DNA from 2 places in the Leuconostoc sp. DB-1 genome. Region 1 is predicted to be linked to the other one. Evidence: predicted binding sites of a transcription regulator. Region 1 holds the regulator's gene; the other holds the start of a gene.
The links. Region 1 encodes Rex, which represses fermentation and respiration genes when NADH is low (regulators of the CRP and FNR family bind a similar motif). Its sites were predicted from a motif close to TTGTGAANTANTTCACAA; they were not measured.
Positions count from the first base shown of each region.

Region 2: HFP47_RS09480 ((S)-acetoin forming diacetyl reductase) is a predicted target of Rex. The motif match lies at 10,356-10,373, and genes of this name have one in related genera.

Region 1 is NZ_JABFNJ010000001.1:1,485,601-1,502,479, reverse strand. Features, by position in the region: gene HFP47_RS07405 (carboxypeptidase M32) at 1-161, shown strand, start outside; gene HFP47_RS07400 (phosphocarrier protein HPr) at 421-690, shown strand; gene ptsP (phosphoenolpyruvate--protein phosphotransferase) at 692-2,407, shown strand; gene tsaB (tRNA (adenosine(37)-N6)-threonylcarbamoyltransferase complex dimerization subunit type 1 TsaB) at 2,523-3,233, shown strand; gene rimI (ribosomal protein S18-alanine N-acetyltransferase) at 3,217-3,774, shown strand; gene rimI (ribosomal protein S18-alanine N-acetyltransferase) at 3,752-4,162, shown strand; gene tsaD (tRNA (adenosine(37)-N6)-threonylcarbamoyltransferase complex transferase subunit TsaD) at 4,155-5,165, shown strand; gene HFP47_RS07370 (redox-sensing transcriptional repressor Rex) at 5,268-5,918, shown strand; gene HFP47_RS07365 (peptidoglycan bridge formation glycyltransferase FemA/FemB family protein) at 5,925-6,962, shown strand; gene HFP47_RS07360 (HAD-IIB family hydrolase) at 7,029-7,847, shown strand; gene HFP47_RS07355 (aromatic acid exporter family protein) at 7,857-8,339, opposite strand; gene HFP47_RS07350 (nitroreductase family protein) at 8,432-9,175, shown strand; gene HFP47_RS07345 (type I phosphomannose isomerase catalytic subunit) at 9,210-10,169, shown strand; gene HFP47_RS07340 (mannose/fructose/sorbose PTS transporter subunit IIA) at 10,422-11,366, shown strand; gene HFP47_RS07335 (PTS mannose/fructose/sorbose transporter subunit IIC) at 11,406-12,212, shown strand; gene HFP47_RS07330 (PTS system mannose/fructose/sorbose family transporter subunit IID) at 12,227-13,141, shown strand; gene HFP47_RS07325 (DUF956 family protein) at 13,220-13,579, shown strand; gene HFP47_RS07320 (YitT family protein) at 13,609-14,442, shown strand; gene groES (co-chaperone GroES) at 14,566-14,850, shown strand; gene groL (chaperonin GroEL) at 14,879-16,498, shown strand; gene HFP47_RS07305 (DUF2785 domain-containing protein) at 16,575-16,879, opposite strand, start outside.
Region 2 is NZ_JABFNJ010000001.1:1,904,020-1,920,898, reverse strand. Features, by position in the region: gene HFP47_RS09510 (nucleoid-associated protein) at 1-993, opposite strand; gene HFP47_RS09505 (AAA family ATPase) at 1,101-3,251, opposite strand; gene HFP47_RS09500 (transcriptional regulator) at 3,308-3,532, opposite strand; gene HFP47_RS09495 (DUF998 domain-containing protein) at 3,806-4,969, shown strand; gene rlmD (23S rRNA (uracil(1939)-C(5))-methyltransferase RlmD) at 5,081-6,571, shown strand; gene adhE (bifunctional acetaldehyde-CoA/alcohol dehydrogenase) at 6,604-9,306, opposite strand; gene HFP47_RS09480 ((S)-acetoin forming diacetyl reductase) at 9,533-10,309, opposite strand; gene HFP47_RS09475 (hypothetical protein) at 10,436-11,119, shown strand; gene thiD (bifunctional hydroxymethylpyrimidine kinase/phosphomethylpyrimidine kinase) at 11,135-11,962, opposite strand; gene HFP47_RS09465 (folate family ECF transporter S component) at 12,001-12,558, opposite strand; THF riboswitch at 12,595-12,727, opposite strand; gene HFP47_RS09460 (hypothetical protein) at 12,845-13,387, opposite strand; gene HFP47_RS09455 (peptide chain release factor 3) at 13,477-14,988, opposite strand; gene HFP47_RS09450 (amino acid ABC transporter ATP-binding protein) at 15,107-15,889, opposite strand; gene HFP47_RS09445 (amino acid ABC transporter permease) at 15,900-16,610, opposite strand; gene HFP47_RS09440 (amino acid ABC transporter permease) at 16,607-16,879, opposite strand, start outside.

The sequences.
Region 1 (16,879 bases):
CGGGAGATTATTCACCAATTTTTGAATGGCGTAAGGAGCATGTTTGGCAATATGGTGGAGCTGTAGACCCTAATAAAGTATTGGAAGATGCTACGGGAGAACCTCTAAATCCACAGTACTGGCTAGACTTTGTTAATGGCCTGTATGAAAATTTTAAGTGAGAAAAAAGCGTTGAACTGATGATGTTTAACGCTTTTTTATTGTGGATATAAGTTGTTTCAAGTATGAACAATCTATTTTTCAGAAAAGAGGACGCAAAATCAATGTAAACGTTTTCATTGAAAAAGCCGGTAAATAGGCATTTCTAGCTTTAGTGCTTGATATAACAATGATTTGTGCAATATTCTACTTGATATTTTGTAAGCGCTTTGATAAACTATATTCAGAAGCTGATTAACAGCACAAAGGAGAATTTTAAACATGGCACAATCAAAAGACTTTCATATCATCGCAGAAACAGGTATTCACGCACGTCCAGCAACTTTGTTAGTACAAGCAGCTTCAAAGTTTGCTTCAGATGTTACTTTGTCATATCAAGGTAAGGATGTTAACTTGAAGTCAATCATGGGTGTAATGTCATTGGGTGTTGGTCAAGGAGCCGATGTTACTATTAAGACTGAGGGTGCTGATGAAGAAGCAGCAATGACAACAATTGCTGAAGCAATGGCTACAGAAGGACTAGCAGAATAAAATGACGAAAAACTTCAAAGGAATCGCGGCAAGTAACGGCGTAGCAATTGCTAAAGCCTACTTGTTAGTTGATCCAGATTTGTCTTTTGAGAAGACAACAGTAACAAATGTGGCGGCTGAACAAGCACGTGTCGACGATGCTTTGAAGGCTTCTAGTGATGATGTTAAATTGATAAAGGCAAAGGCAACCGAAAGTTTAGGTGCTGCAGAGGCTGAAGTATTCGAAGCACACCTAATGGTTTTGGCTGATCCAGAAATGTCTGGTGCAATTAAACAAAAAATAGAAGATGACAAAGTTAACGCTGAACAAGCTGTCAAAGAAGTCACAGATATGTACATCAGTATGTTTGATGCGATGACGGATAATGAATATATGCAAGAACGTGCAGCAGATATTCGCGACGTAACGAAGCGCATTTTGTCACATTTATTGAACATTTCTTTGCCTAATCCAGCACTAATTGATGAAGAAGTAGTTCTTGTATCAAAGGATTTAACTCCTTCCGATACAGCGCAACTAGATCGTCAGTTCGTAAAAGGTATTCTAACTGACCTTGGTGGTCGAACAGCTCACGCATCAATTATGGCACGTACGTTGGAAATTCCAGCGGTGGTTGGTTCTGAAAAAGCAACAGTTGAGGTTTCTAGTGGTGATTTGGTCATTGTTGATGGCTTGACAGGTGATGTAATTGTTAATCCTGATGCCGATACACTTGCTACTTATCAAAAAAAGGCAGCCGATTATTTCGCACAACGTGCGGAATGGGCTAAGTTAAAAGATGAGAAATCAGTGTCTGCTGATGGTAAAGAATTTATCGTTGGTGCTAACATTGGCGCACCAAAAGATATGCAAGCTGTTTTAGACAATGGTTCTGAAGGCGTTGGTTTGTATCGAACAGAATTCTTGTATATGGAATCTGATCATTTACCAACCGAAGATGAACAGTTTGAGGCTTACAAATCTGTTGTCGAACAAATGGGTGACAAGCCCGTTACAGTTCGTACGATGGACATTGGTGGCGACAAGCATCTTGATTATTGGAAATTACCTGAAGAAGAGAATCCGTTCTTAGGTTATCGTGCCATTCGTATTTCATTGGATCAGACTGATATTTTTCGCACGCAATTACGTGCATTGATACGGGCATCTGCGTTTGGCAACTTATGGATTATGTTCCCAATGATTGCAACATTAAGCGAATTCCGTGCTGCTAAAAAAATTTACCTTGAAGAACGTGAAAAGCTTGAAAAAGCGGGTGTGGCTACGGGTGAAGTTAAGTTGGGCATTATGATAGAAATTCCAGCTGCAGCAATTTTAGCCGATAAATTTGCCAAAGAAGTTGATTTCTTCTCCATTGGTACGAATGATTTGATTGCCTATACAATGGCTGCGGATCGTGGAAATGATCGTGTGGCGTATTTGTATCAACCATATAATCCGTCTATCTTACGATTAATTAATACTGTGATTTCAGCTGCACACAAAGAAGGCAAGTTTGTCGCAATGTGTGGTGAGATGGCTGGTGATCCTGTGGCAGTACCACTATTAGTGGGTATGGGATTAGATGAGTTTTCAATGAGTGCACCATCTGTTTTGCAAACTCGTTCCTTGATGAAAAAGCTCAATACAGCTGACATGAAAGTGTTGGCTGAAAAAGCATTGGACGTTGAAACGAATGACGAAGTGATTGAGTTAGTTAAGGAAGCAACAAAGTAATATTTAGAAAAAGCGCCATTGGCGTTTTTTTTTGTGCTCTATAACGGTTTTTATGATTACTAATAAATATAACAATTCTCATTCAAGTTTTATTATTTGTGATAAAATTAAACTTATGAAGATTTTAGCATTTGATACAAGTAACCAACCACTAACAGTGAGTTTGGCAGAACATAATAGCGTAAAAAACGTTTTCACTACCAATGTAGCACGTAACCATTCCATTCAGTTGCTACCAGCCATTCGAGATATTGTGGCTGCTGAAAATTGGACACTACAAGATATTGATCGTGTTGTTGTGGCTCAAGGGCCAGGATCGTTTACGGGATTAAGAATTGGTGTCACAGTGGCAAAAGTTTTAGCCGATACCTTGGGTGCTGAATTATGTGGTGTATCTAGCTTAGCAATTTTAGCGGAACAAGTTAAAGCTGACGGGCTAGTGGTACCATTATTTAACGCCCGCAATAGAAACGTTTTTGCTGGTGTATATCAAAATGGTGTGAGTATATTTACTGAATCTCATCAGCCAATTACAAATTTATTTGCTTTTTTGGAAGCAAAGGACGAACCAATTACTTTTCTGGGTGACACCTCAGAATTTAGCGATGAAATGCAAACGCTTTTTGGTGAGCGCGCAAAAATTTTGTCACCAGAAGAGAGTTTACCGGATGGGGTGGGTATTGTAACACTTGGATTGCAAGAAACACCTACAGAGAATATTCAGGATTTTAATCCAAATTATCTACGCAAAACGCAAGCAGAGCTGAACTGGATTGCTGCTCATCCTGGTGAGGATAAACCAGAAAACTATGTTTTTGAAATTTAGAAAATCAAAGCATTTATTAAATAGTTTGCCAAAATATACCGAAAAAGTCGTTGATGTCCAAGGGACAACATTTTTATTAAGGCGAGCTACGATGTCAGACATCGATATGCTAATAAAAATTGAAGAAGCAGTTTATAATGGTTCAGCACCATGGCTTTTACGTGATTTTGTGAGTGAACTGTCACGTCCGCATGTCCGACTGTATTTAGTCATTGAACGGCGTGGTCAAATTGTTGGTTTTGCTGGTGCTGCTTTGCGCACTGACATTCATGACATGCATATTACTAATATAGCTGTCCTACCGGTGTGGCAAAATAGCGGCTTGGGCACGATACTCATGCAAGAGTTAAAATTGTTTACCAAAAAAACAGGTGTGTCATCAATGACTCTGGAGGCCAGAGTGTCCAACCTGGGCGCACTGGCATTGTACGAACGACTGGGCTATAAGCAAACAGGTATTAAGAAAGGATATTACCTCGATAATCGCGAAGATGCGGTATCGATGGCATTACACTTTGATGATTCGACGAGCAACAACTGAAGATATTGACTTGATATGGCATATAGCCGATGCTGCTTTTGGATCATCCCCTTGGCCCAAAAGCGTTTTTGAACATGATTTAGCTAGTCCCAGGACAGCTTATTTTATCGGGGATGGTGGCTTTGTTGGTGTCACAACAATACTTGATGAAGCTGAAATTGTTAGTGTTGCAGTACATCCTGATTATCAAAAACAAGGTGTGGCACAGAACATTTTTAAACATATTTTTAATATGAAGCAAGTTACTCGATTTTTGCTTGAAGTATCTGCACAAAATGGTGGCGCCCAAGCATTATATAGAAAGCTGGGATTTACAGAGTATTATCGTCGTGAAAAATATTATAGAAATGGTGATGATGCAATTATGATGGAGAAAAAAATTGACTAAAATAATTTCCTTTGAATCAAGTGCGGATGAAACAAGTGTCGCCATTGTTGAAGACGGTCACATTGTGCTAAGCAACAGTGTGGCTACCCAAATTAATTCACATCAACGCTTTGGTGGTATTGTTCCTGAAGTGGCCAGTAGACATCATATTGAATGGATTACTCGGGTACTAAATGATGCTTTAAACACGGCTCATGTAGAACTCAAAGCGCTTGATGCGGTTGCTGTGACATATGGGCCGGGACTAGTCGGCTCTTTATTAGTTGGTTTAATGGGGGCGAAAACATTTGCTCTGGCGCATGGTTTGCCAGTTATTCCAGTTAATCACTTAGCAGGTCATATTGCGGCGGCAAATTTTAACAAGCCAATTAAATATCCAGCGATGGCATTAATGGTTTCTGGTGGACATACTGAACTTGTATTGATGCGTGAAGAAAACCAATTTGAAGTCATTGGCGAAACACGTGATGATGCAGCTGGAGAAAGCTTTGATAAAGTTGGGCGGCTATTAAATTTGCCGTATCCTGCTGGGAAGACAATTGATGAGATGGCTCATAGAGGCCAACCAACCATTAAATTTCCAACTGCCATGGCACATGAAGATAACTATGATTTTAGTTTTTCTGGTTTGAAGAGTGCGGTAATTAATTATGTACATCACGCCAATCAAAAAGAGGAAACAATCAATCAGAATGATTTGGCGACTAGCTTTCAAAATGCTGTTGTTGATGCATTAATTGGTCGGACAAAACGAGCATTAGAAAATTTTCCTGTTAAAAGTTTTGTATTAGCTGGTGGTGTCGCCGCAAATTCTCAATTACGTGAAGAATTGACTATGCTATTAAACGATTTTCCAAAGACAGAATTTATCCCTGTTCCGATGCAGTATACAGGGGATAATGCAGCAATGATTGGTGCTGCGGGTTATTGGAATTACAAGAAAAATATTTTTGCTGATTTAGATTTAAACACGGATCCGGGATTGGATTTTGAATTGTTATAATCCTGACATCATTGTGAAAACATCACTATCTTTTGGTAAAACCTTTTATATATGGTATACTAGTTATGCAAAAGTTCACAAGTTTAATTAATGGAGATAATTATGACTCAACAACCTAAAATACCGCGTGCAACTGCTAAGCGGCTACCTATATATTTTCGTTATCTAACATTCTTACATGATGCTGGCAAGGAACGGATTTCTTCCTCAGAGTTGAGTGAAGCTATTAAGTTCGATGCGGCAACAATTCGTCGAGATTTTTCATATTTTGGTGCGCTAGGTAAGCGTGGCTACGGTTATGATGTCAAAGCGCTTTTAGATTTCTTCGCTAATGTATTGGACCAAGACAGCTTAATTAATGTGGCTTTAATCGGTGCTGGTAATCTTGGACAAGCTTTATTAAACTTTAATTTCCATCAATCATCAAATATGCGTATTGCAGCAGCATTTGATGCAGACGAAAAGCGTACAGGCACAATTTTGTCAGGTGTACCAATTTATTCAATGGAAGAGTTACAAGAGCAAATAACAGCACAACGTATCAATATTGCCATTCTAACGGTTCCACAAGGTGTTGCACAAGAAATTACCAACCAGTTAGTCGAAACGGGTGTCAAAGGTATTTTGAACTTTACACCAGTACGTGTGACTGTTCCAACTGGTGTTCGTGTGCAAAACGTTGACTTAACAAATGAATTACAGACGTTAGTTTATTTCATCGAAAACTACGGCTCAATTACGACAGGACTATAATTTCACATGACTATTTTAAATTTAGATGATTCCAAAAAAGTAACTGATTATCAGCAATTCGTTCGTGAAAATCCCCGTGGACAAGTAACACAAGATCCATTGTGGGGAGAGTTGAAATCTAACTGGGGACACATTTATGTTTACCACGAAACTGACGGAAAAATTGATGCCGCTATGTCTATTTTAACCGTCGAAGCAGTACCAGGAAAACTATTAGCTTATGTTGGCCGAGGGCCAGTAGCTGATGTTGAGGACATTGACTTGATTAAGTCAATGATTAATGAAGCATTGACAGCTTTGCCAGATAATGTATTTTTGGTACGTATGGATCCTGAGGTGTCATATTCTGATGCATTAAATCAAAAGTATCTTGATGCTGGATTTAAAACAAGAAATAAACAAGTTAAGCATATGCATGGGAACATTCAACCACGTAAGAATGTTGTTTTGTACTATGATGGTCGCGGTGAAGGGGCTAAGCCCATTACAAATGAAGATGAGTTAATGCTTCATTTTAAGCCGAAAGTCAGAAATGATATTCGTCGTGCTTTTCGTGACGGGGTTACTGTTACAAGTGGTGATAGTGAAGAAGACATTCGCGCATTGTTTGATACATATGTGTCGATGGCGAAGAGCCATGGCATTACCCATCGACCAATTGACTATTTCTTACGAATGCAAAAATTATGGGCTGGTACGGGATTATTCCGTGTTTATCTAGCGCATTATGAAGATCAAGTTATTGCCAGTGGCCTTGGATTCTCTTATGGCGATGAGATTTGGTACATGTACGCTGGTTCATACCGTGAATTTGGAAAGCATAATGCGCCTGCTGCTATCCAATACGAAATGCTCAAATGGGGACTTGAATTAGGCAAAGTTGAGTACGATTTTGGTGGCATTGGTGAATTTGATAATTCAGATGGATTATACAAATTTAAGCATGAATTTGCTTACCATGATCCCCATGCTGAGTACATTGGTGAACTAGATTGGGTAATTGATGAATCTGGTTATCAAGAATATCTTAAACAATTTGAATGAAATTAGCGCTTAACGGCGCTTTTTTGGTACAATTGAAAGATAGTATTTACGAGTAGGAGACAAGTAATGTCAATTAAATTAATTGCGTCGGACATGGATGGCACGTTTTTAACGGCAAATGATGAATATAGTCAAGCTAGATTTGAACGCGTTTTATCAGTTATGGAGACACGCGATATGCGTTTTGTTGCGGCTTCAGGGCGTCAAGTTAAAAATCTACAACAATTGTTTGCCCCAACAATTAATAATGGCTTTGAAATGGATTTTGTTGGTTCCAATGGTGCAGTTGTATCAACATTTGAACAACAATTGTATTCAGTACATTTGTCAGCTAATCAATTAGAAAAGGTCATTGACTGGAATGCTAAAAATCCGGAGTCAGCGGAAAACATTATTATCATGACAGGTGATAAAGGAACATATGTGTCTAACCATGCGACAGGTCAAGTCGCGGAAATGGTTTTTCAATTTTATCCCAACGTCAAGCAAGTTGAAAAATTAATGCAAGTTGATGATCACATTTTGGGTATTACTTTTGTGTGGCCAAATAATGAAGTGCATCAACATGTGTCTGCGCTGAGAAATATTTTTGGCAACGAATTGCATGCAACTGGGTCAGGATTTGGCTCTGTTGATGTTTTAGGAAAAGGTGTGGATAAGGCAGCCGGACTACAAGTTTTGCAAGATTACTACAATGTTTTAGATAGTGAAGTAATGGTGTTTGGCGATAATGGCAATGATTTAGAGATGCTGACTAAATACGAAAATGGGTTCGTGATGCCTAATGCGGAGCCGTTTATGCAACAAAGAGTAACTAAAAAAGCCGTCGATGTGAACACAAACGATGGCGTTTTGAAGACAATTGAGCAATATTTAGGTATTTAAAAAAGCGGCTCACGTCGCTTTTTTTGGTGACCAGAATCGGTTAATCGCGATTGCTATGACCACGCCGATGAAAGTATCAATGATACGATCAATGACATAAACTATGGTTGCACCAGCTGGAATGTTTAATGAAATCATTAATAAGGCAGCCATGGCCCCAATAACACCACTATTGTAGTTGAAGCCATCTAATAAAACAATTACAACAATAACAAGTAGAGGTAAAAGAATCATGGAAACCCAGGCAGCTTGATGTGTTTGTTGGTGAACAATGAAATAAAATAGCGCAAAAGCACCACCGACTGTGTTAGAAATCAACCGCACTTTGGCAAAGTTGAGCGTTTTATCCCAACTTTCCCGCAGTGCAAAAACTGCCGCTAAACACGCAACAAAAGGCGGACGATTAAAAAAATAAAATGACGTGATGATTAGCATAACGGCTAGAGCAGTCTTTAATGTACGTAATCCTAATCGAAACTTCCCGAATTGCATAAATTTCTCCAATTAATATTTTATTATTTTATCATAATTTTATGGTACTATCTAGTTATGAATATTATTTGGTTTCATGAAAGGATTTTACTATGTCTAACCCAACCTTAGATGTGCTTAATCAACATATGTCCATACGTTCCTTTACAGATGAAATGGTCTCTGATCAACAGGTTTCAGAAATTATTCGTGCGGCAACTGCTGGGCCTAATATGAATAATTACCAACCAGTAACTTTTATAGAAATTACATCACAAGATATAAAAGCTGATATTACCACTAAGGTAGGCATGAAATATATTGAAACTGCGGCAAGATACTTTGTTGTAACAGTTGACTACAATAAAGATTTAATAGGCTTAAACAATGAGCAGCGCCGCCAGGCAGAAGAGAACATACAGAGCTATGCATTACTTGAAGGTGGTATTGTGAGTGCCGGCATTGCTCTTGGACGGGCTCAAGTCGCTGCTGAATCGCTGGGATTAGGTAGTGTGACCATGGCTGGTGCATTAGGGGCCTTTGAAATTTACGAAGAGCATCTCAACTTGCCACGCTATGTGAAAGCAGTGATGGGCTTTTCAATTGGTCATCCGGCGGATAATCCTGGTATTAAGCCAAAACTTGGTGAAAGCGGATTTTTGATGAAAGATCGCTATAATCAAGTACAGCTAGAAGAGGCAGTTTCCGCGTATAATAAAGTGATGGTTGAATATTATGCGAATCGAGGTATTGAACGTTCTTGGACAGAAAACAATGCCCGAATGTTAACTCGTGAACGAAAAACAACACCATTATTGACGCAGTATGCTAAAGATAAAGGATTTAACCTAAAATAAAATTTTTTTGAATAAAAATGAAAGCGATTACATTATGACAATATTACATTTACAAGCAGAGTTACATGAAAAGATGTGGGGTGGAAACGCCTTGGAAGACTTTAATTATAAAATCCCGAGTGATCACACTGGGGAGGCTTGGACAATTGCTGCCCATAGCAATGGACAATCTACTGTAATTAACGGGAAATTAGCAGGTCAAGGATTGAGTCGAGTTTGGCAAGATCATCCAGAATTGTTTGGTGGTCATGGACGTGATGAAGCATTTCCACTATTAGTGAAAATTTTGGATGCCCATGAAAATCTATCAATTCAGGTTCATCCGAATGATAAACAGTCTCACGAAAAATTTGGCAAAACAGAAAGTTGGTATATTTTAGATGCAAAGCCAGGTTCTAAAATATATTATGGTCATCATGCGAAAACACGAGATGAACTTAAAAAGATGGTTGATCAAAAAGAATGGGACAAGTTATTACGCACAATTCCAGTGCAGAAGGGAGATTTCTTTTATGTCGCTTCTGGTACATTTCACGCTTTAGGGGCTGGTATTATTGCTCTTGAGATACAACAGAGTTCTGACACAACTTATCGATTCTACGACTTTGATCGAATTGATGCCGCCACAAAAGAAAAGCGTCCGCTTCAAATTGAAGAGGCCTTAGCAGTCACTACTGTACCTCATGTAGATCCTACCTTAATTCAAGATACCACGATTGTTGACCAAACTGTCATTGAACGTTTGGTAGTAGCAACAAAATTTACCATAGATAAGTTGTTGGTTCGCGGTCCATCATTGTTTGAACTAACTCACCATTATGAACTGTTTACGGTGATCGAAGGGTCCGGTTTTATTGATGCCGATCAAATCAAAAAAGGTGATAGTTTTATAGTATTGAGTGATGCAAAAAATTACCGATTAGATGGAGATATGACGCTCATACGCAGTTTTGTCACACCTACAACAACAAATAAAGACGTATTTGTGAGATGAATTTAGAAGATGTCGCTAGATTGTAAGTTATTATTTCATTAGTTTTCATCGCAATTTACCTTTTGAAAAAATATTTTATGAAAAGAAAATACAAGGTATGTAAGAAAAAGTGAAAGCTTGTACTTTTTGGTAAACTAGGATTATAATTAAATATGTAAACGGTAACAAAAAACTTACTTGAAAGCGTTTACAAAACTGTTTTGTTCCGTTATAATCATATAGTAAGTATTTTAATGAGAAGGAGATAACCGGATGGTTAATCTAATTATTGCCAGTCATGGAGACTTTGCTAAAGGCATACTGATGTCAGGCTCAATGATTTTCGGTGAACAAGAAAATGTTGAAGTTGTTACATTTTTGCCTAACGAAGGGCCAGACGATTTAGATAAGCATTACCAGGAGGCATTGGCGAAGTTTAATAATGATGATCAAATCCTATTTTTAGTTGATTTGTGGGGAGGATCACCATTTAACCGCGCTAGTTTAATTCAGAAGCAAAATCCAGAAAAAATGGCTATCATTGCAGGGTTGAATTTACCAATGTTAATTGAAGCCTATGCTGGCCGTTTGAGCCAAGATACAGCCGCTGGATTGGCTACGTATTTGGTTCCTGTTGCTAAGGATGGTGTGAAGTCAGTTCCAGAAGCCAAAGAAGAAACGGAAGCTAAAACCTCCGAAAAAATTGTTGGCTTAAAAGAAGGACACATCAATATTAAGCTAGCCCGTTTGGACACACGTTTACTTCATGGGCAAGTGGCCACGGCTTGGACACCTGATTCAAAAGCAAATCGTATTATTGTTGTTTCAGATGCGGTGGCCAAGGATGAGCTGCGTAAGAGCTTGATCCAACAAGCTGCGCCTAACAATGTGCGCGCAAATATTGTACCAATCAGTAAAATGATTGAGGTGGCTAAGGACGATCGCTTTGGTGGTGTTGACGCATTCCTGCTGTTTGAAACGGTTGAAGATGTGTTAACTGCTGTAGAAGGTGGCGTACCGATTAAGTCATTGAATGTTGGTTCAATGGCACATTCAGAAGGAAAAACAATGGTCAACAAAGTTTTGTCTATGGATAAAAATGATGTTGCCACTTTTGAAAAGTTACGCGACTTAGGCGTTGAATTTGATGTTCGAAAAGTGCCTAATGATAGTAAGGCTAACTTGTTTGATTTAATCAAGAAAGCAAATGTTAAATAATTTGACATGCAAAATGTTTAATTAAGAAAGGTGTCTAATATGTCTGTTATTGCGATAGTTTTAGTCGTAATCATTGCCTTCTTTGCAGGTATGGAAGGTATTCTGGATGAATTTCAAATTCATCAACCGCTAGTTTCAGCCACGCTAATTGGTTTAGTAACTGGTCATCTGACAGCGGGTATAATTTTAGGTGGTACATTGCAAATGATCGCCTTAGGTTGGGCTAATATTGGTGCGGCTGTTGCCCCTGATGTGGCCTTGGCCTCAGTAGCTTCCTCAATCATTATGGTTAAAGGTGGCGATTTCTCTAGTACAGGAATCTCAGTGGCCGTAGCTTCAGCTATTCCTTTGGCTGTTGCTGGTTTGTTCCTGACAATGCTTGTTCGTACTGTTGCGGTTGGATTGACTCACGGAGCTGATGCTGCTGCTAAAGAAGGGAAAATTGGTACTATTGAACGCTTACATCTATTTGCACTTGTACTACAAGGTCTACGTATAGCTGTACCTGCTGCTATTTTAATTGCTGTACCTGCTGCGGCAGTGAGAGCAGCTTTGACATCTATGCCAGAATGGTTAACTGGTGGCATGGCTATAGGTGGTGGTATGGTTGTCGCCGTTGGTTATGCATTAGTTATTAACATGATGGCAACTCGTGAAGTATGGCCATTCTTCGCTATTGGTTTTGCGTTAGCAGCTGTTAGTGAACTAACGTTGATCGCGTTAGGAGCAATTGGTGTTGCACTTGCTTTGATCTACATCAACTTGTCAAAAATGGGTGGTAACAGTAACGGTTCAAATGGCGGCGGTGGTAGTGATCCAGTCGGCGACATTTTGAACAAGTACTAGAAAGGGGCAAGATGATGGCTGAAAGAAAAATTGAATTAACTAAAAGAGATCGTATGTCAGTTGCATGGCGTTCACAATTCCTCCAAGGTTCTTGGAACTATGAACGTATGCAAAACGTTGGATGGGCTTATTCAATGATTCCTGCGATCAAAAAATTGTATAAGTCAAAAGAAGATCGTGCGCTAGCCTTGCAGCGCCATTTGGAATTCTTCAATACGCATCCTTATGTTGCTTCACCAATTCTTGGTGTGACACTAGCTTTGGAAGAAGAACGTGCCAATGGTGCGCCAATTGATGATACTGCTATTCAGGGTGTTAAGATTGGTATGATGGGTCCTTTGGCAGGTATTGGTGATCCGGTCTTTTGGTTCACAATCCGACCAATTCTGGGTGCACTGGGTGCATCATTGGCAATTAGTGGTAATATTCTGGGACCAATTTTATTCTTTGTTCTTTGGAACATTATTCGTATGGCATTCTTGTGGTATACACAAGAATTTGGTTATAAAGCTGGAAGTGCCATTACGCAAGATTTGTCTGGTGGGTTATTGAAGGACATTACAAAGGGTGCTTCAATACTTGGTATGTTCATCTTGGCTGTCTTGGTTGAGCGCTGGGTATCGATCAAATTTATTCTTGAACTGCCAGCAAAGAAGTTGGCAAAGGGTGCCTACATTAATTTCCCAAATGGGAATGTTACCGGCGCACAGTTGCAGAAGATCTTAGGTGAGCAAGCTTCCGGATTATCATTGACAAAGTTAGCCCCTAATACGTTACAGAGTAACTTAGACAGTTTGATTCCTGGGTTGATGGGACTCTTACTGACATTCTTGGCAATGTGGTTGTTGAAGAAAAAAGTATCACCAATCGTTATGATTATTGGTATCTTTATCTTTGGTATCGTAATGCATGCCTTAAACATAATGTAATAGCATTCATGTTAAAAGTGCTTGTCAATCTGGCAAGCACTTTTAATGGTACATAGAAAATAATAGGGGAACATATTCATGGTACAGTCTTTAAACGCAAAAGCAGAATATACAACGCAAGGCATTTCTTATCTAGGTATTGGGGCGAAGTATGGTAAGATTCTAGTAGGAGATCAGGCGTTCGAGTTCTTTAATGATAATAATGTTGAAGATTATATTCAAATTCCTTGGGAAAACATAAGCGCTGTCTACGTACACGTCACAGGGAATCGAGTTAGTCGCCGATTTAAAATTAAAACAGATAAAATTGATTTAGATTTTTCTGCTAAGTCGTCGGGCAGTTTACTTAAAGTGATGCGTGAGCATCTAGGAAACGACAAAATATTACGAACTGCATCCTTATGGGATACTATTCGGTCACGATTCAAACGCAAATAAATGAATGCCACAAACAATGAGGATATTAAATGAAAATACTTAAAAACTATCAAGCACTACGTTATATTGTTATTGTAATGGCACTCGAAATCGTAGCAATCAGCATTAACTTTTTTTATGCACCGGCAAAAGTTGCTGCTGGTGGCGCAACTGGATTGGCTATTTTAATTAACGAATTGGTGGGTTTTGATCGAGCAGCTACTGTGTTGATCGTCAATTTGATTATGATTGTTTTGGCAGCTGTTTTTTTGGATCGTGGTACCACAGCGCGAATTGCTTTTGGCAGTATTGTTTTGCCGGTGTTATTGAAAGTTACACCAAGTTTTCAAGTTTTACAAGATCGAACCTTTGCGGTGCTTGTTGGTGGTAGTATTTTTGCTGTTGGTGTAGCATTACTTTATCGAATTGATGCTTCTAGTGGTGGAACTGCAGTGCCTCCGATGATTTTTAAGAAGTATTTTCGCATTTCACCAGCTTTATCTCTGCTGGCAATTGATACAGTTGTTTCGTTAGGGAACTTGGTAACGCAAGGGTTAGAAGCACTGATTTTGGCGCTTTTTTCATTAGTTATTACTGCGGTTGTGATGAACTATATCGAAACTGGTTTGGATCGTCGTAAAATGGTCCACATTACAACAAATGATCGCATTGATGATTTGAAAAAATATTTGCTCGATGGTGACAAGGGCTTCACAATTATGGATGTTCGTGGCGGTTATATGGGTGATGGACGTGAAATGTTGATGGTGGTCCTTGATAATCATGAGTATAATCATTTTTTGCGTGGCATTCATCAAGTTGATCCGGAGGCTTTTACGATCGCTTATGATATTTCTGAGGCGCATGGAGGGACTTTTCTTTGATGACGTGACAACTAGATCACGTCTTTTTTGTTGACATTTTTGATGATAGTGTTATACTTAAAATTGTAATTAGCACTCACGTTTAAAGAGTGCTAAAAAAGAAAATCTCGGAGGTATGAATCCATGTTGAAGCCATTGGGTGATCGTGTGATTATTGAAGTAACGGAAGCTGCAGAAGAAACTGTCGGTGGGATTGTTTTGGCAAGTAATGCCAAGGACAAGCCTGTTACTGGTAAAGTTGTAGCTGCGGGTACGGGTTATGTCTTAAATGATGGCACAGTCCGTGATTTGACAGTTAAAGTCGGTGATGAAGTCTTGTTTGATAAGTATGCAGGACAAGAAGTGTCATTTGAAGGGCAAGATTACTTAGCATTGCACGAAAAAGACATAGTTGCAGTTGTCGAATAATTATCAAATCAAAGGAGATATTTAAATCATGGCTAAAGAATTAAAGTTTTCAGAAGATGCACGTGCAAAGATGAAGGCCGGTGTTGACAAGTTAGCTGATACAGTTAAAACGACTATTGGACCAAAGGGTCGTAATGTTGTTTTGGAACAATCATATGGTGCACCAACCATTACCAATGATGGTGTAACAATTGCTAAAGCAATTGAACTAGAAGACCATTTTGAAAATATGGGCGCTAAGCTTGTCGCTGAAGTTGCTTCAAAGACAAATGATATCGCAGGTGATGGTACAACAACCGCTACTGTTTTGACTCAAGCAATTGTCGGTGAAGGTTTGAAGAACGTGACTGCTGGTGCCAACCCAGTTGGGATTCGAACAGGCATTGAAAAAGCAACTGCAGCAGCCGTTGCAAAGCTGCATGAAATGTCACACACAGTTAATACTAAAGATGAAATTGCTCAAATTGCATCAATTTCAGCCGCCAATGAAGAAGTTGGTGAATTGATTGCTGAAGCAATGGATAAAGTTGGTAATGACGGTGTGATCACCATTGAAGAATCAAAGGGTATCGAAACAACACTTGATGTTGTTGAGGGTATGCAATTCGATCGTGGTTACATGTCACAATACATGGTGACTGACAATGACAAAATGGAAGCTAACCTAGATAATCCATACATCTTGATTACTGATAAGAAGATTGGTAACATTCAAGATATTTTGCCAGTATTGCAAAGTGTTGTTGAACAAGGACGTGCTTTGTTGATCATTGCTGATGATATTACCGGTGAAGCCTTGCCAACATTAGTTTTGAACAAGATGCGTGGTACATTCAATGTTGTTGCGGTTAAGGCACCAGGATTTGGTGATCGTCGTAAGGCACAATTGGAAGATATCGCTATCTTAACTGGCGGTACAGTAATTACTGAAGATCTTGGTTTGAATTTGAAGGATGTTACAATTGATCAACTTGGTCAAGCTTCAAAGATTAACATCACAAAGGATAACACAACAATTGTTGAAGGTTCAGGTGATAAGGGTGCTGTCGCATCTCGTGTTGACACAATCAAGCAACAAATTGCTGAAACAACTTCTGATTTTGATCGTGAAAAGTTGCAAGAACGTCTTGCAAAGTTGGCTGGTGGTGTCGCTGTTATTAACGTTGGTGCAGCCACAGAAACTGAATTGAAAGAACGTAAGTACCGCATTGAAGATGCTTTGAATGCAACGCGTGCTGCTGTCGAAGAAGGTTTCGTTGCCGGTGGTGGTACAGCCTTGGTAAATGTTATTGCTGCTGTTTCAGCTTTGTCAGAAGAAGGCGACGTTCAAACTGGTATCAATACTGTTATTAAAGCATTGGAATCACCTGTTCGTCAAATCGCTGAAAATGCTGGCTTAGAAGGATCAGTGATTGTTAACAAGTTGAAGGAACAAAAAGAAGGATTTGGTTACAACGCTGCTACTGATGAGTGGGTAGACATGATTGCCGCTGGTATTGTGGACCCTACTAAGGTAACACGTTCAGCATTGCAAAATGCCGCCTCTGTTTCAGCATTGTTGTTGACAACAGAAGCTGTCGTTGCTGAAGAGCCAAAAGATGATGCACCAGCCGCTATGCCACAAGGTGGTATGCCAGGTATGATGTAATATTATTAGTAAAATTAAAAGACCGATCTTGTAATAGATTGGTCTTTTTGTATTCCTTATTTTTTAAAGAATTTGGTTATATATATTTGAAACGCTGGTAATTTTGTTTAATTGTGCAATTGACTAACGAAACTAATTTATTCGAATCTGGGTACGCTATTAATAAATGTGCTTGTAACTTGATCATGAAAAGTGAAACATTACTATAAGCATTGAAGTTATCAACTTTGAGGTCATTAAGCAAAGTAATCCAATTATTAAGCTCATCATCGGATATTATATTTTTATTAATCAAATGCAGAACTGGAACGACCATTCGACCAGGTTCATCAGCTGTGAATAGAAATGAATTGTGTAAAATATTTTTGATGGCGTTAATGA
Region 2 (16,879 bases), 420 kb from region 1:
CTACACATTGAACTTATTTAATATTGATGCGATATCTTTAATCATTAAGGTGATTGTCCCATCAGCATTATTGACAAATTCAACTTTACTCAAATCCTGGTAAACATGAACAGGAATAGAAATTTCAATTCCAGAATCGAGTTTAAATTTTTGTGTTCGATACTTTTTCTCATACTTCTCGGAATTAACAACCGAAACTTCCGTTGGCAATGATTTTGCAGTCAGCTTTTCTTGATATTCTTTTTTAGCCGTGATGTTATCACCAAACACCTTTTCTGCAATAACATCTGTGCTAATACTACCTGTCTCTGCTAAACTATTGTAAATCACTTCCTGCGTTGCAGCTAGTATCTCATGTTCTGGCTCATCATATTTTTCAGCAATATTTTTAATTGTACGCTTAATGACTTGGATATTTTCTTTTGCTGAAACTTCAGGTTTTATTTCCAAAAAATTTTCTGAAAAATAAGGCACACGATGCCCGTCAATCAATTGTTTCTTTTCCAACAATTGATAGCTGCCATCATCGACATTTACCAAAATAGCTTCATCAACTGTTTGCGTTGCAGCCGGTAAAATTGACTGATTAAGCACCAAATTATTCACCATCTGGTCATCTTCGTACTCTACTGCGTGAGCATAACGAGTGCCGAAATTGAGTTTGATTAATCCAAAGATTGGCCCTTCATCAATTGTAGCCTGAAAACTTAACAAATCACCAGCTGGAATAGACTCACTAGCAGCAATCGTATCAAATAATTTAGTGGCCAATTGTGTCGTTAATTCCGGAAAATCCGATTGTTTAATCATCTTGTCCAGATAACTATCTGGCAATAAATTTCCTGTCTTGATGTCACCTTTATAGATTTTATTAACCAGCTTTTCAATATATTCATGAACGCCAACATTGTCGACGTTCATTTCTCCTTGCGATGCAATGAGACTACCTGTATTCGTGTCCAGTATATGGAGAATTGCATGTTGAATAATCATGTAGACGTCCTTTAGTTTAATGAATTCATTATACCATGCTGAATAAATTGTTCATTGAAAGCAAAATAAAAACCACGTTTTGTACACGAACGTGATTTTTTCAAACATTAGTTAGTAACCGCAGTCTTCTCAACAACAGCCGAGATGACAACTTTGCCATCAACCAAGTCTGCGCTTAAGGATTTTTCACCTGGATTATCCAAATAGAAGTCCGTTACTTGATCACGAATTTGTTGCTCAATTACTCGACGCAATGGTCGTGCACCTAAGGCTTCATCATAACCATCTTCAATCAAGTGATCCTTAACTTCGTCAGACACATGTAATGTCAAGTCTTTCTTAGCCAATGTCTTATTGACATCATCTAACATCAAATCAACAATTTGCTTCAAATCATCCTTAGTCAACGTACTAAATTCGATCACACCGTTAAAACGGTTCAAGAACTCTGGACGGAAGTATGGCGCCAACTTAGCCATCAAATCCTGATCTGCATCACTCGAATTGTGTCCAAATCCAGCGTTAGATGTTGCAATAATGACCGTGTTCTTGAAGTTAACGACGTTTCCCTGACCGTCTGTTAAGCGACCATCGTCCATCACTTGTAATAACAACGTTAGTACTTGTGGATTGGCCTTTTCAATTTCATCAAGGAGAATAATTGAATAAGGATTACGGCGAACTTTTTCAGTTAGTGTGTTGCTATTGTCATCATAGCCAACATACCCAGCGGTCGTACCAATTAACTTAGATACCGCTGTCAAATCCGAATACTCACTCATATCCAAACGAACAATGTTATCTTTGCTACCAAACATGTCCAAAGCTAGTTGCTTTGCTAACTCCGTCTTACCAACACCAGTTGGACCGACGAACAAGAACGAACCAATTGGTCGGTTTCCTTCATCAAATCCCGCGCGGTTACGACGAATGGCTTTAGCGACCATACTTACAGCTTCATCTTGACCAATAACTTTACCTGCCAGGCGATCACCAATTGTCTTCAAACGTTCAATGTCTGATGCCCCCATTTGTGCCACAGGGATACCAGTCAAACGCTCCACTGATTCGGCCACATCGTTCGGTGTTGCCTCAACCTTCTTAGCTTCCTCTGCACTACCAATTCTCTTTTCTAAATCAGCAATTTGGTTCTTGTACTTCAAAGCGGCTTCATAATCCTCATCAGCAACAGCCTTTTCTTGCTTTGCTTTAGCATCGCTCATCTGCTTCTCTAAACTAACCTTATCTGTTACTGGGTTCTTAGCTGACAGGTGAGCCGCTGTCATGTCAAGCAAATCTATCGCCTTATCTGGTAACGAGCGTTGTGGGATGTATTGTACCGCGTAATCAACTGCTGCCTTCAACACGTTTTCAGGCAATGAAACATGGTGATGCTTTTCATACAACTTCGCAATCCCCTTCAAGATTTCAAGCGTATCCTTAGGTGATGGTGCATTCACAGTCACTTCATTAAAACGCCGAGCTAGTGCAGCGTTCTTCATAATCGTGTTACGATATTCATCTTGCGTTGTCGCACCAATTAATGAAATTTCACCACGACTCAAAGCTGGCTTGATAATATCAGCTAGTCCTTTACCGCCATCTTCTCCACCGGTTGAACCAGCTCCCAAGATTTGATGAATCTCATCAAAGAACAAGATAACGTTGCCTGCTTGTTTAACTTCTTTCAAAAGGTTCTGGATATTTTCCTCAAAAGCACCACGGAATTGAGTACCAGCTTCAAGGCTAGAGATATCGATACTGTAAATCTCCTTGTCCTTAATTGCTGCTGGGACATCCCCATTAACAATCGCTTGTGCCAAACCTTCAACCACTGCTGTCTTACCAACACCAGCATCGCCAACTAGCACTGGGTTGTTCTTTGTACGGCGTCCTAAAATTTCAGCCGTTTCTTGAATCTCTTTGTTACGTCCAATGACTGGATCAAGCAAACCGTCGCGAGCCTCTTTCGTCAAGTTACGTCCAAGCTTTGCCAGCATTCCTTCCTGCTTTACTTGTCCAGGTTGCCCAGCTTGTTGTGCTACTGGCTGACCGTTTGTAGCATTGGCTGCTTGAAGACCTTGTGGTAGTTTCCCAGTTTGTCGATATTGAACAAACTCTTCCGGCGTAACCTCGCGACCGTTAATCAAATAACGACGGTTCTCAGAGTTCATGCCGTTCATATTGCCCATCATGTTATTAAAAATGTCATTCATGTCTGATCCAAATGGATCATTGAAAAAATCATTGTTAGCCATAGTCTAAAATCTCCTTTTAGTTTTCTATGTGCTTGTGCTTACCCCAAGCACGTTTATCATTCATCAAAATAAAGTTTTTCTAATTCTCGCAACACTTCCCACATTTGTTTATGTTGCACCTTAGCCAGAGCATCTAAATCACGCATGTTTAGGCTCGTGGCATCTGATTGTGTTTTGTTAAACGACTTGTGTATCGTTGTGTATCCATAACCAGATTCCTTTGCTACGCGGTAAATTGTTAGTGAATTATCATCTAAGTAAGCCTTTAAATCAAATCTCATTGCTAATCGCCATCCTATTCAGTCTGACCTCGTACGCGATTGTGTACAAAGTCGTTAATAAAGTTTCTGCGTTTAATCATTTATCCACATCTCCTTTAACTCGAGAGGTCTCTGAGGCACATCTGCTACTTTTTCTGTTCCTCTCTACATCTATATTATACCACATATTTGTTATAACACAAATGTGATATATAAATACAAAATATTAAAAAATACATGTTCTTTCAATCTTCTTTTATGAACATGCTAAACTAGAACATATTGGAGAGAATTATGTCAAAGACACCATATCAACTTACGTTACCTGATGAAATTGTTAGCGAGCTACATTTAAAACACAATCAACCACTAAATCTCACGCTTAGAAACGGACAATTGATCATACAGCAGACAAATAATCCTAATGAACGTCAAACATTGTCGTTGCGACATTTTTTGATTCCTTCTATGGTGATGGCAATCATTTTCACAATTTATACCGTGGAGGAAAAAATGTTTCGTATCCCTTTGGGTGGCGACAACTCTATCGCTAGTGCCGTCATTATGTTAAGTGAGATCAGCGGCATTTTCATGTTCCTTTTAATATACTTTCAGCAACAACGACAACAAATTGATAAGCTGCGGCGTAAAACCAGTTGGCGCGTCTTACCAGCTTTAACCGTAGCTTTTGCTATTATCTTAGCTTTTGTGACATCAGGATTCTTTTGGGCAATTAATTACTTATTTCAAACCGCATCGTTTGATTTATTCACGTCAATTGCGCTATTTACTATGTTTAACGGAATCATTAACTTTTTAATGATTTATTCAGCGTTATCAATCTCTACCTTATTCATTACTTCAATTTTTGTAATGACTATCATTGGCGGTGTACTAACAGCGATGGTTACAAATAGCTCGCGTATGTGGTGGCAATATAACCTAAGTTTTTTAGGAACTGATAATGCGCTGGACTCTTGGCAGTTTAACGCCACTTTAATTCTAGCTGGGTTAATCTGGTTGGCGTTAGTAGACTATCTATTCGTTCCTTTACAAAAAATTCTGCGTCACAACCGACGGCTCATTACGTTGCGCATATTGCTAAATTTATCGGCTTTGTCATTAGCTGGTGTCGGTCTGTTTCCAAACAACGCTGGACGTCTTCATATTTTGCATGACCAAATGGCCAATTTTTTAATCTACTTTATTTTAATTATGATGTTGGGCAATCGCTGGCTACTACCAAATGCACCGCGTGAATTCGAAGCAACATCCTATATCATCTGTGCAATCCTAGTAACAAGTATGATTTTATTTCAATGGGTAGGTTATCTGTCTCTAACAACCTTCGAGATTGTTGCCTTTGTGTTGGCTTTAAGTTGGATACTACTACTATTTCAAAACATTTATCGACTCTATTATCACACTTATCAAACATTCGTAGTCCCCATCTCCTGACTTTTCATGCTATCATGTTATGATGGTTACATAATCCTGACTTTTCATGCTATCATGTTATGATGGTTACATAATAATGAACCTTGGGCATTGCAATGCAGAAAGATGAATATGACAGAACAAAACAAGCGGCCTTATCAAAAAAGTCGCAACAATAACGGTAAAAAACCATATTATGGTAAAAACTTTGACCCCCGTAAGTCTGGCGCACCAAGAGGCAACACGAGTGAAGGTGTCAACGTACGTGTTGGCCAAAACTTCCCGTTAACAATCAAGCGCCTCGGTATTAACGGTGAAGGAATTGGCTACTTTAAACGTAAGATTGTATTTGTACCTGGCGCTTTACCTGATGAAGTGGCTGTTGTAAAGGTTACTGAAGTAGAACCAAAATATATCGCCGCTAAAGTCTTGAAAATACGTGAGAAATCTCCGGATAGAGTGAAACCGCTTGATGAATTCGCAGATAGTGTTGGTGGATTTGAATTGGAGCATATGAATTATCCAGCACAATTACGCTTCAAAAAAGATGTACTCGTTCAATCGCTTGAAAAATTCCAACCGAAGGGCTGGTCTAATTATGACATACGTGACACAATCGGCATGGATCATCCGTATGAATACCGTAACAAAGCCCAATTCCCTGTTCGAAAAATTGGCGATAAACTGAGTGTCGGTATGTATAAACGTGGTAGCCATGATTTGGTTGATTTACCGGTTGTACATACACAAACCCCAGCCACGATGAAAGTCATGCGTACCGTTCGTGAGTTACTCGATAAATTATCTGTCTCAATCTACAATGAAGATAAAAATCGAGGTACGGTAAAAACTATTGTTGCTCGTGTATCTCAGACAACCAGCGAAGTTCAACTAACATTTATCACAAACACAGATGGATTCCCAGGAGATACCGCACTGATTGAAGCAATCAATCAGGCCCTACCAGAAGTTACTGGTATTTTTCAAAATTATAATCCTGGTCGTACTAGCCTCGTTTGGGGCGAAGAGACACTTAAGCTTTGGGGTAAGGACTACATCGAAGAAAAGGTTCTCGGGAAAACATTCCAATTATCACCACGTGCTTTCATGCAGTTAAATCATACGCAAATGTCCGTAGTTTATAACCAAGCCTTGGCAGCACTTGATTTGACGCACGCTGATAAACTAGTCGATGCATATGCTGGTGTAGGTACAATTGGTCTGTCCTTAGCTGACAAGGCTGGCGAAGTTCGTGGTATGGAAATTATCCCCGAAGCAGTTGATGATGCTAATCAAAATGCTACTTTAAATCATATTAGTAATGCTCACTATGAAGTGGGCACGGCTGAAAAACTGTTTCCTAAATGGCAATCAGAAGGATGGATAGCTGATGCATTAGTTGTTGATCCACCACGCACAGGTTTAGACACTGCACTGCGTCGAGAAATTTTGCGCACACAACCTGAAAAGTTTGTGTATATTTCATGTAACGCCTCAACTTTGGCTCGTGATTTGGTTGATTTATCAAAAGCCTACCAAGTTGATTACATTCAAAGTATTGACATGTTCCCTCAAACTGCCCGTTGGGAGGGCGTTGTTAAATTAACAAAACGTCAAAAATAAAAAGACCTTACTTAATTGTAAGGTCTCTTTTTTTAAAACTGATCTTTCAACAATTGACGAATTTCTGCCAAGCTTGGTTGGCGAGGGTTTCCCGGCGTGCATTGGTCATTGTAAACTAAGTCAATCATCTTTTCTAACTTTGTATCAAAGTCATGCTTTGAAACACCGTTGCCAGATAGTGTTTGATTGACACCCACTGATGCAGCCAACTTCTTGATTTCTGCAATCAATACATCGACCAATTCAGCATCTGTTTCACCTTTCAAACCTAAGTAACGTGCAATATCAGCATAATCTTTTTGTGCTGTATAGGTTTCGTATCGTGGGTATGGTGTGCGCTTTACATTTCCTGTTACCGCATTAAACTTAATCACATGTGGCATTGCAATAGCGATTGCCATACCGTGAGGTAGTCCGAATTCTCCACCAGTTTTGTGTGCTAGTGAGTGGTTAAGTCCCAAGAAGGCATTCGCAAATGACATACCAGCCAATGTTGACGCATAGTGCATCTTTGTGCGTGCATTCTGACCTTCCTTAGTTGGGTGTTTAGGATCATAATTGTATGAATTTGTTAAGTTATCAAAAATCAACTTAATAGCTTGTAATGCCCAAGGACGTGTGAATTCAGAAGCCATCACTGAGACATACGATTCCAAAGCATGTGACAAAGCATCTAATCCTGACCAAGATACCGTGTGTTGTGGTACGGTCATAACAAATTCTGGATCAACAATAGCAACTTCCGGTGTCAATTCATAATCGGCTAGTGGATACTTTACATGTGTTTCATCATCTGTAATAACGGCAAATGGTGTGACTTCTGATCCAGTACCTGAAGTTGTTGGAATCGCAACCATTTGTGTCAAACGTGCGTGGTAAAACTTAACGATTCGCTTACGAATATCCATAAACTTTTGTTGTAGTTCTAAGAATAGATCTTTAATCGCCTCGTCATCTTCTAAAATTCCTTCATGGCGTGTCGAGTATTCGTACAAGAACCGACCAATTTTACCAGCGTCAAGTGCCGAACCACCGCCAAGTAAAATAACTGTATCTGGTTTGAAGTCTGCCATTTGGCGAGCAATTTCAACAGCTTGTGACAAAGTTGGGTCAGGCTTAACTGAACCATAGATATTTGTTTCAACCTGTTCTTGACGTAACTCAAGTTGGCCTAGTACTCTGCCAACAAATCCGAACTGAACCATACCAGGATCAGCGACAATAAATGCACGGTTTATAGTAGGCAAGTCTTGTAAGTAAGTAATGGCATTGGCTTCGTAGTAAACTTCCTTAGGTAAACGAACCCATTGAGGACGATTACGGCGGCGAGCCACGGTCTTAATATTAAGTAAGTCGTATGTTGATAAGTTATGAGACAATGAATTCTTCCCCCATGATCCGGTACCAAGTGTCAACGATGGACGCATAGCATCTGTATAAATATCTCCAACACCACCGATTGAGTCAGGTTGGTTAACCAAAATACGTGATGCACCAATAGCGTCAGCATACTCTTTAATGAACGGATCATCTTGTGAACCAATTTGAATTGCTGCGTTGTGCCCCGCGCCTTGATAGTTTAACAAGGATTGAACAGTCTCAATAGCTTCTTCACGCTTCTCAACTTTATAAATTGAAAGTAATGGCGATAACTTTTCAGAAGATAACGCTTCACCTATGTTCTTCTGATCTAATTCGAACAAAAGTACATCTTTACCATCAGGAATCTTTACGCCTGCTTGCTCAGCAATCCAACGTCCTGACATACCAGCAACAGGACCAGCAATACCAAATCCCTCTGCATTAGGCTTAAAGACATAATCAGCAATTTTCTTGTAGTCTTTCTTAGGAACAAGGTATGCACCTTGTTCTTGTAACTTAGTTAAAATTTCGTCATAGATTGGTGCTTGAATAACGGCTGAGTTTTCTGTGGCACAAATCATGCCATTATCGAAACGCTTTGATAACAACAAATCGGACACGGCACGATCTGTGTCAACAGTTGCATCAATATAAACTGCACCGTTTCCAGCACCGACACCCATGGATGGATTTCCTGACTTCAAAGCTGCATTAACCATTGATGGCCCACCAGTAGCTAGAATTGAAGCAATGTGAGGATTTTGTATCAGCGCACTTGTTGCATAAAGTGAAGGCTTTTCAATCCATTGGATAAAGTTTTCCGGTGCGCCTGCTTTAACAGCAGCATCATAAACAATTTTTGCAGCAAGAACCGATGCTTTTTGAGCCTGGGGATGGAAAGCAAAGATAATTGTGTTACGTGTCTTTGCTGTCAACATTGATTTGAAAATAGTTGTCGACGTTGGATTTGTCGTTGGGACGATTCCAGCCAAAATACCAAGTGGGGCTGCTAATTCTACCTTACCTTGAACCTTGTCTTCACTAATAACACCCACAGTCTTATCAAACTTAATAGCGTTATAAACTGATTCTGAGGCGAAACGATTTTTCGTATCCTTATCTTCCACAACCCCACGTCCAGTCTCGTCGTGAGCAGCATGGGCTAACAGAAGTGAATTCTCAGAACCTGCCAAGGCCATAGCTGCAACAATTTTATCAACTTGTTCTTGCGAAAATGTTGAAAATTCAGACAATGCCTTTTGTGATTTTTCAATCAATACCTCAGTCATCTTCTCAGCTTGTGTTTGTAATTCCGCTTTTTCTTCAGGGGTCAAAACCTTTTTTGCGGGTTTCTTTGCAATTGCTTCTGCCATAATCTTTGCTCCTTTGCTTGCTCATTTATTAACAATATAAGTATATATCATTCTTTTTTAAAAAGCAACCTTTTTTGAATATGTTTATTAAACCCTTATTTAAAAGCTTTTGTTAGCGCTAACATAATAATATATATATTGTATAATAAATCACATATTTAGATTAGTTCACAAAAAAACACCCCAATTAAAGAAATTGAGATGCATTTAAAGTTATATATTGAATTTAACTAAATACCATACCACCATCAACAATTAATGTTTGGCCTGTCACATAGTTTGAATCTGAGCTAGACAAGAAGGAAACCACATTTGCTATATCTTCCGGTTCACTTAGTCGTCCTAAGGTGATTCCTTCTGAAAATTGTGCCATTCCCCATTCATCGTCTTTACCAGCGTTCACGCTTACTTCATGAGCAATATCTTCCATCATCGGTGTTTTCACAATTCCAGGCGCAAATGCATTTACTGTAATACCAAATTCTGCTAACTCTTTAGCTGTTGTTTGTGTAATACCGCGAATGGCAAATTTTGTTGATCCATAGGCAGTCAAATTAGCATTTCCTTGCACACCAGCTTGCGATGTTGCATTAATGATTTTGCCACCATGACCAAATTCCTTGAAGGCTTCTGTCGCAGCTTGTGTTCCCCAGACAATACCATTAACATTAATGCCCCATGTCCAGTTCATATCATCTTCCGTTACTGACATGATTGGTGTCGTAGGCGCAACACCCGCATTGTTAACAATCACATCAAAACCATTGAACTTTTCTTTCGTTTCTTTAACAGCTGCAAAAACTTCATCACGTTTAGCCACATCAGCCTTAATAGCAATGGCTTCACCACCATTTTCATTAATTTCATCAGCTACTTTTTGTACTTTTTCAATATGACGTCCAACTAAGGCAACCTTAAACCCATCTTTTGACAATCGTTCTGCGATTGCCTGTCCAATTCCTTGACCAGCTCCAGTTACCAAAGCGACTTTATTTTCTGACATTGTTTTTTTCCTCACAATTTTCTAATGCATATATTCTATACCTTAATTGTGATTTTGTAAACTATCTTTAAGAACCTTTCTTAATGCTATAATAAGAAGATAATCAACTAAGGAAAAAATTACACAATGTACTATATAGATGGTCAATTTTATCAACTGGGATATAAACAAAAAATTAGTTTCTTTTTTATCTCTTTAATCATTAACTCATTTGGTAATGGACTAAGTGTGGCTAGCGCCATGGGTTCGGCCCCATGGACTGCAAGCGCCGCTAACTTATCTAACACCACTGGCTGGCAAATTAGTATCTTTTTAGCTATTACAGCTGTTTCTGTGGCATTCTTAAATATGTGGTTAGCCATGCGTATCAATTGGTTACGATTACTCGGCAATATTTTCTTCGGTATGGCGTTTAGTATTTTAGTTGGCGTATTCGCCAATTACTTTGTCTCGCTGGGCATTCGTCAACTTAGTTGGTGGTGGCGTATTCCTCTTGACTTGTTTGGTATTTGGACAATTGGCGTGGCTATTTCCATATACCAGCGTGTTAATTGGATTCTTCACCCCTTAGATGACCTGACGAATATCTTACGCTTTGATTATTTCCGTGGCAATGCTAGTAAAGCTCAAATGAGTAATTTCGCTGTTGCAATTGGTATTTCGATTATTTGTCTCATCATTAGCCATCAAATCGTGGCGCTCGGTATTGGCACTGTCATGTCCTTCCTTTTACAGGGACGTAATATCGCTTGGGCGGATCGTCATATTTTCAAACGACTTGTTCATGGTGATATCACCGGTGCATCATAATAAAAAGAAGACAAACTATTTGTCTTCTTTTTTATTATAGTCTTGAGCTGCCCAGTGATTAATTGGTCCAAACTTATGTCCAACAGCAATTTCATGTTCAATCGCTGTTGCCGTCACATCGTGGGCAATGCGAATAGCTGTTGCAACGTCTTTCCCCTTAGCAATTTCAGCAGCAATAGCAGCGCTTAAAGTGTCCCCAGTACCATTGATGTGTGTAGTATCAAAATACGGGTGCCTTAACCAAAAATCAGAGCCATCCGCGAGAAGAACATAGTCAGCAACCTCATTTTGTTTATCTTGATTATGCCATCCTTTGACAATAACATTTTGAACGCCCAGAGATTGAATATCTTTTGCAGCAGCTGTCTGTTGCTGTTCATTATCAATAGTACGTCCAGTTAGCAATTGTGCCTCAAAAAAGTTCGGTGTTGCAACTGTTGCCAGTGGTAGAAGTTTTTCTTTTAGTGCCTCAAAGGCCGCTGCCTCTAACAATTGAGCACCATGTTTTGTTGTTATTACCGGATCAACTACTAAAGGACCAAAGTCAAACTGTTTATAAGCTTTTACCACTGCTTCAATTAAGCTAGCATCTGATAACATGCCCGTCTTACTAGCGCGAACTTTAAAATCGTCAGCAAGAACCTCAAACTGTTTGTCAACAAAGTGTAGCGGTAATGTTTCCGCAGCATGAATACCGTATGAGTTACCAGCCACAGCAGCAACTAACACACTCATACCGTATGTTTTTCTAATGAAAAATGTATGCAAGTCTGCCTGCATCCCTGCTGATCCATCTGAATCAGAACCTGCTATTGTTAAAACTTGTGGAAATTTATTTACCATATTAAAACCTCTGCTTTCAAAAAAACAGCCGAAGCTGTTTAACTAAAAATCTTTTTTGTGGTGTGACTAATAACCTGATTATTTAAAAGAAAATACGAAATACCCACTTGAATGGGAAACATAATTAAATTCTTAATGACACGTGGTGTAACAAAGGCTAAAAATGAAGGCCAATCGTGTGCTGTATGATACATCATAACCAACCAAATGGAATTTAAACCAATATTAGCAATTAATAATACCAACCCCACAGCAACACTTACTCGCCACCAGCTTGTTTTGTCATGCTTGAAATAAGCCAGTGAATAAATTAACGCACTAATCATTGCTGTAAAAGTGAATCCCACAAAGAATGCACCAGGATTAATAATTGTTGCGCCGATAACGTCTAATATTGCCGCAATTAACATAGACCACAATGGACCATACCATTTAGCAATCAGAGACATCGTTACGAATGCAAAGCTTACTTGAAGTACATTAGTGCCGACTGTCAGCCTGCTCAGCACCATGTGAAGTGCCATCAACATCGCCAATAAAACGAATTGGCGCGTATCTAGTTTTGGGAAAACCCACGTTCGTGTTGTATTTTCCATGCTATAGAACCTCCGAGTGGAGTGTTCACCTTATATAGTGGTGAATGTGACTGATGCACCGCACAAACATTCATTGCTAACACGAAAAAATGCTAGCAATGAATGTTTGTTTCGTCAGCGGCTCACATTCCGTCTCCGCTGCACTTAACGCGCATCAATCTACCCCGATTTTATTTGTCTTATCGACCCAGACATTGTACCATAAAAAAAAACGAACGTTAACGATAATGCTTACAAAACGTTCGCTAAATTAGCTAAATATACTATTCATCAATCCATATATTCACTATTCTGGTAATATTATCTGGGTTGATGGCCCTTTTTGTTCGGATTGTTCAGGTTGCTCTTGTACTAAAAAGCTTGGGTAAAGTGTCAAAGCTTTTTCTTCAAATCCAACAACAGAAGATCCAAGAACACGTGTAACTAATTCTAACAATCTTTCTTCGAAAAGATCCTTATCAATTTCCTCAATTTCAGGTTTCAGAGACTGTTGATACATATTCATATGTAAGTTGGGAACCAATGCATATTCACGGCCAATTAGGCCAGCCCATTCCTCAAACAATTCATTAGGAATTTCTTCCTCTTCAGCATGCGCTAGGGGCATAAAGTTAACGCTAAATGTGTTAACCGACTCTCCTTCCTCATCAAACTGTTCCTGTGTGATTTCACCATTCGTTAATTCTTTAGCGTATTCAAAGTCAAAAGCTCGCCGTTCGTCAAAAATATGAATAAAACCAGCAGTTGCTTGTGTAGCATCATCTGAATCAACAACACGCAAAATACGATCGCGTTGGCCATTAAAAAGTTGTTGTGTATAATATGACATGATTTTCTCCAATATTCTTGTTACTATATTCTAACATATTACGATATTAAAAAAGAACGTCCACAGACGTTCCAATATGCTTGGTGTTTTTACATTTTTTCTTCTAATTCAACATCAGGGTATTTATCGTGGAACCAATTCAAGGCGAATTTATTCTCGAATAAGAATACTGGTTCATCATACCGATCTTTTACTAGTAAATTACGTGATGAACTCATCTTCTCGTCTAATTGTTCTGGCTTTATCCAGCGAGCAACTTTGGAACCAATGGGTTCAAATTGAATTTCAACATTATATTCGTTTTCCATACGGAACTGGAACACTTCAAACTGCAATTGTCCAACAGCGCCAATAATGTAGTCGCCGCCGTTCCATGATTTATAAAGTTGAATTGTTCCTTCTTGAACGAGTTGTTCAATCCCTTTATGATATGACTTTTGCTTCATCACATCCTTGGCAACCACACGGTTAAACAATTCAGGTGTAAATGTTGGCAAATCAGGGAACTGTACAGCTTTCTTTCCAGAGTAGATTGTATCACCTATTTGGAAATTCCCCGTATCATAGACACCAATAATATCACCAGGAACTGCTGTCTGGACATTTTCACGTTCTTCAGCCATAAATTGTGTCACGTTCGAGAGCTTTAATTTCTTGCCATTCCGTTGTAATAACACATCCATACCGCGATTAAACTCCCCACTCACGATCCTCACAAATGCAATACGGTCTCGATGTCTGGGATCCATGTTGGCCTGTATCTTAAATACAAAACCACTGAACTGGGCGTCTTCTGGATTAATTTTTTTGTCATCAACTGTCGTCATCGCTGCTGGGGCTGGTGCATACGTCAAATATTCACGCAAGAATTCTGTTACACCAAAATTAACCAACGCTGAGCCAAAGAATACTTGTGTTAATTGCCCATGAGCGATTTTATCCTCATCAAATGGATTACCCGCATCACGTAACAATTCAATTTCATCCATCGCCTCATCGACGATCTCGGAATGAATTGTGGCATTCTTAAAGGGCACAAGTTGGTCAGCCTGCAAATCATAAATGCCTTGCAGAACCTGGCCGGAGCCGACTGGCCAATTCATTGGGTAAGCTTGAATTCCTAATACAGTTTCAAGCTCGTCAACCAAATCAAGTGCTGGGCGAGCGTCACGATCAATTTTGTTAAAGAACGTAAAGACTGGTATTCCACGCTGTGAGACAATTTCAAATAACTTTTTAGTCTGTGGCTCAATACCCTTGGCGGCATCGACTACCATGACTACTGAATCCACAGCCATCAAAGTACGATAGGTATCTTCTGAAAAGTCCTCGTGCCCCGGTGTATCCAAAATATTGATTCGTTTACCTTCATAGTCAAACTGCAATACAGATGACGTTACTGAAATACCACGTTGTTGCTCAATCGCCATCCAATCAGATGAAGCTAATTTGTTCGACCCACGGCCTTTAACTGTTCCGGCTTCACGAATCACTCCACCATGCAACAATAATTGCTCAGTTAAGGTTGTTTTACCAGCATCGGGATGGGAGATGATCGCAAAAGTACGTCGGTTCTTTAGTTGTTCTTGAAAGTTTTCCATAGTATCTAGTTTACCTGAAAAACAAGCTAATCGCTAGTAACCAATTAAATATTTTTATCCGTTTCACGTGAAACATTTTCCGCTAGATGCTGCTGCAAGTCTAAAGAGCGCGTTTAACTTATTTTTGATTAGCCTTTTCATACTCAAAACTGTTGTCAGCAACATTGGCAGCGCTAATACGACTTAAAAATTCTTTCAAACGTGGCGACTTAGGATTATCAAAAAATTCAACGGGTTCATTTTCCTCTACAACTAAACCTTTATCCATAAAAACAACTTTATCAGCCACATCACGAGCAAAAGCCATCTCATGAGTGACGACAATCATCGTTTTCCCTTCATCAGCTAGTTGTTTAATCACCTGCAAAACATCTGCTACTAACTCGGGATCTAACGCGCTCGTCGGCTCATCCAATAAAATAATCTCCGGATTTAAAGCTGCTGCTCTAGCAATTCCTACGCGCTGCGCTTGTCCACCAGACAATTGACTTGGATAATGATTGGCAAATTCCAACAAACCTACTTTTTGTAAGGCTTCCTGCGCTTTTTTTCGAGCTATTTCTTTTGGCTCCTTATGCCCAATAATCAAACCTTCTTCGACATTTTGTATGGCCGTCTTATTAGCAAACAAATTGAAATTTTGAAAAACGAAGCCCATCTTTTGTCGCAACTTTTTAATATCAACAGGCGTTGCCGATTCAATACTTATTTTTTGATCATCAAATTCTATAACACCAGAATCTCCCGGTGTTAGAAAAGCTAACCCTCTTAAAAACGTAGTCTTACCAGATCCTGATGGTCCAAGTAATGCTACTACATCCCCTTGGTTAACTTCAATATCAATTCCTTTCAATACTTCATGTTCATGATACTTTTTTCTGAAATTTCTGACTTTTAACATGCTATTCTCCCTATACAACTGTTCCGCGTAGCTTATGTCGACCTAAGTAACGTTCCAGATATTTAAAAATGATTTGCAGTATCGTTCCTAAGATAAAGTAAATTATAAAAATATCAATATAAGCTTCCGTGTAATCATAAGTATATGAGGCTGCTGTTTTAGCAACCGCCGTTACTTCTTGAACCGTCATCATGAACGCAAGCGAAGTGCCTTTTAAAATGTTTAACGTTAAATTACCAATGTTAGGCACAGCCGAAACCAATGCTTGTGGAATAATAATACGATAATAAGCTTGTATTGGCGTCAACCCAACCATTAAAGCTGCCTCTTTTTGTCCAGGATCAATCGTCAAAATTGCTGATCGAAATACTTCCGATAAATTTGCAACTGCAATTAAAGCAAAAACAATAATGGCATAAATAATGGGATTAGTATCGAACACCTTGACATTCCAGTGTAGTTTTTGGTTAACTAAGACATTCAACAAGCTTGGTAATGTACTATAAAACAGTAAAATCAGTAATACCATCGGCGTGGCCCGCATGAGAGATGTGTATGCGACAACGAGCGGATAAAGTATACGAATTTTTCTAATTTTAATCCATGCCAATAAAAAGCCAAGCGGCAAACCAATGAGCAATGACGCACCGGTAATTAATAATGTTATTGGCACAGCTTTTATAGCCGACCAGAAAGTTTGAATTAAAAATGGTACATTCATGCGACAACCTCCGCAGGATTTGATGCAATTGCACGGCTTTTACCAAGATATCTTTCTAAATACTTCGCGCCTTGCTCAATGATTACAAATAAAATCCAATAAATAATGGCCAACGCTAAATATGTCTCAAGTGAGTGGTGTCCAAAATTCCTAGAAATCAGATTATCACCTGCACCCATCATATCTAGTAGTCCAATGACATATGCCAAAGCTGCATCTTTAATTAATGCGGCGACAGTATTTGCGAAATTGGGTAAGGCGACTACGAT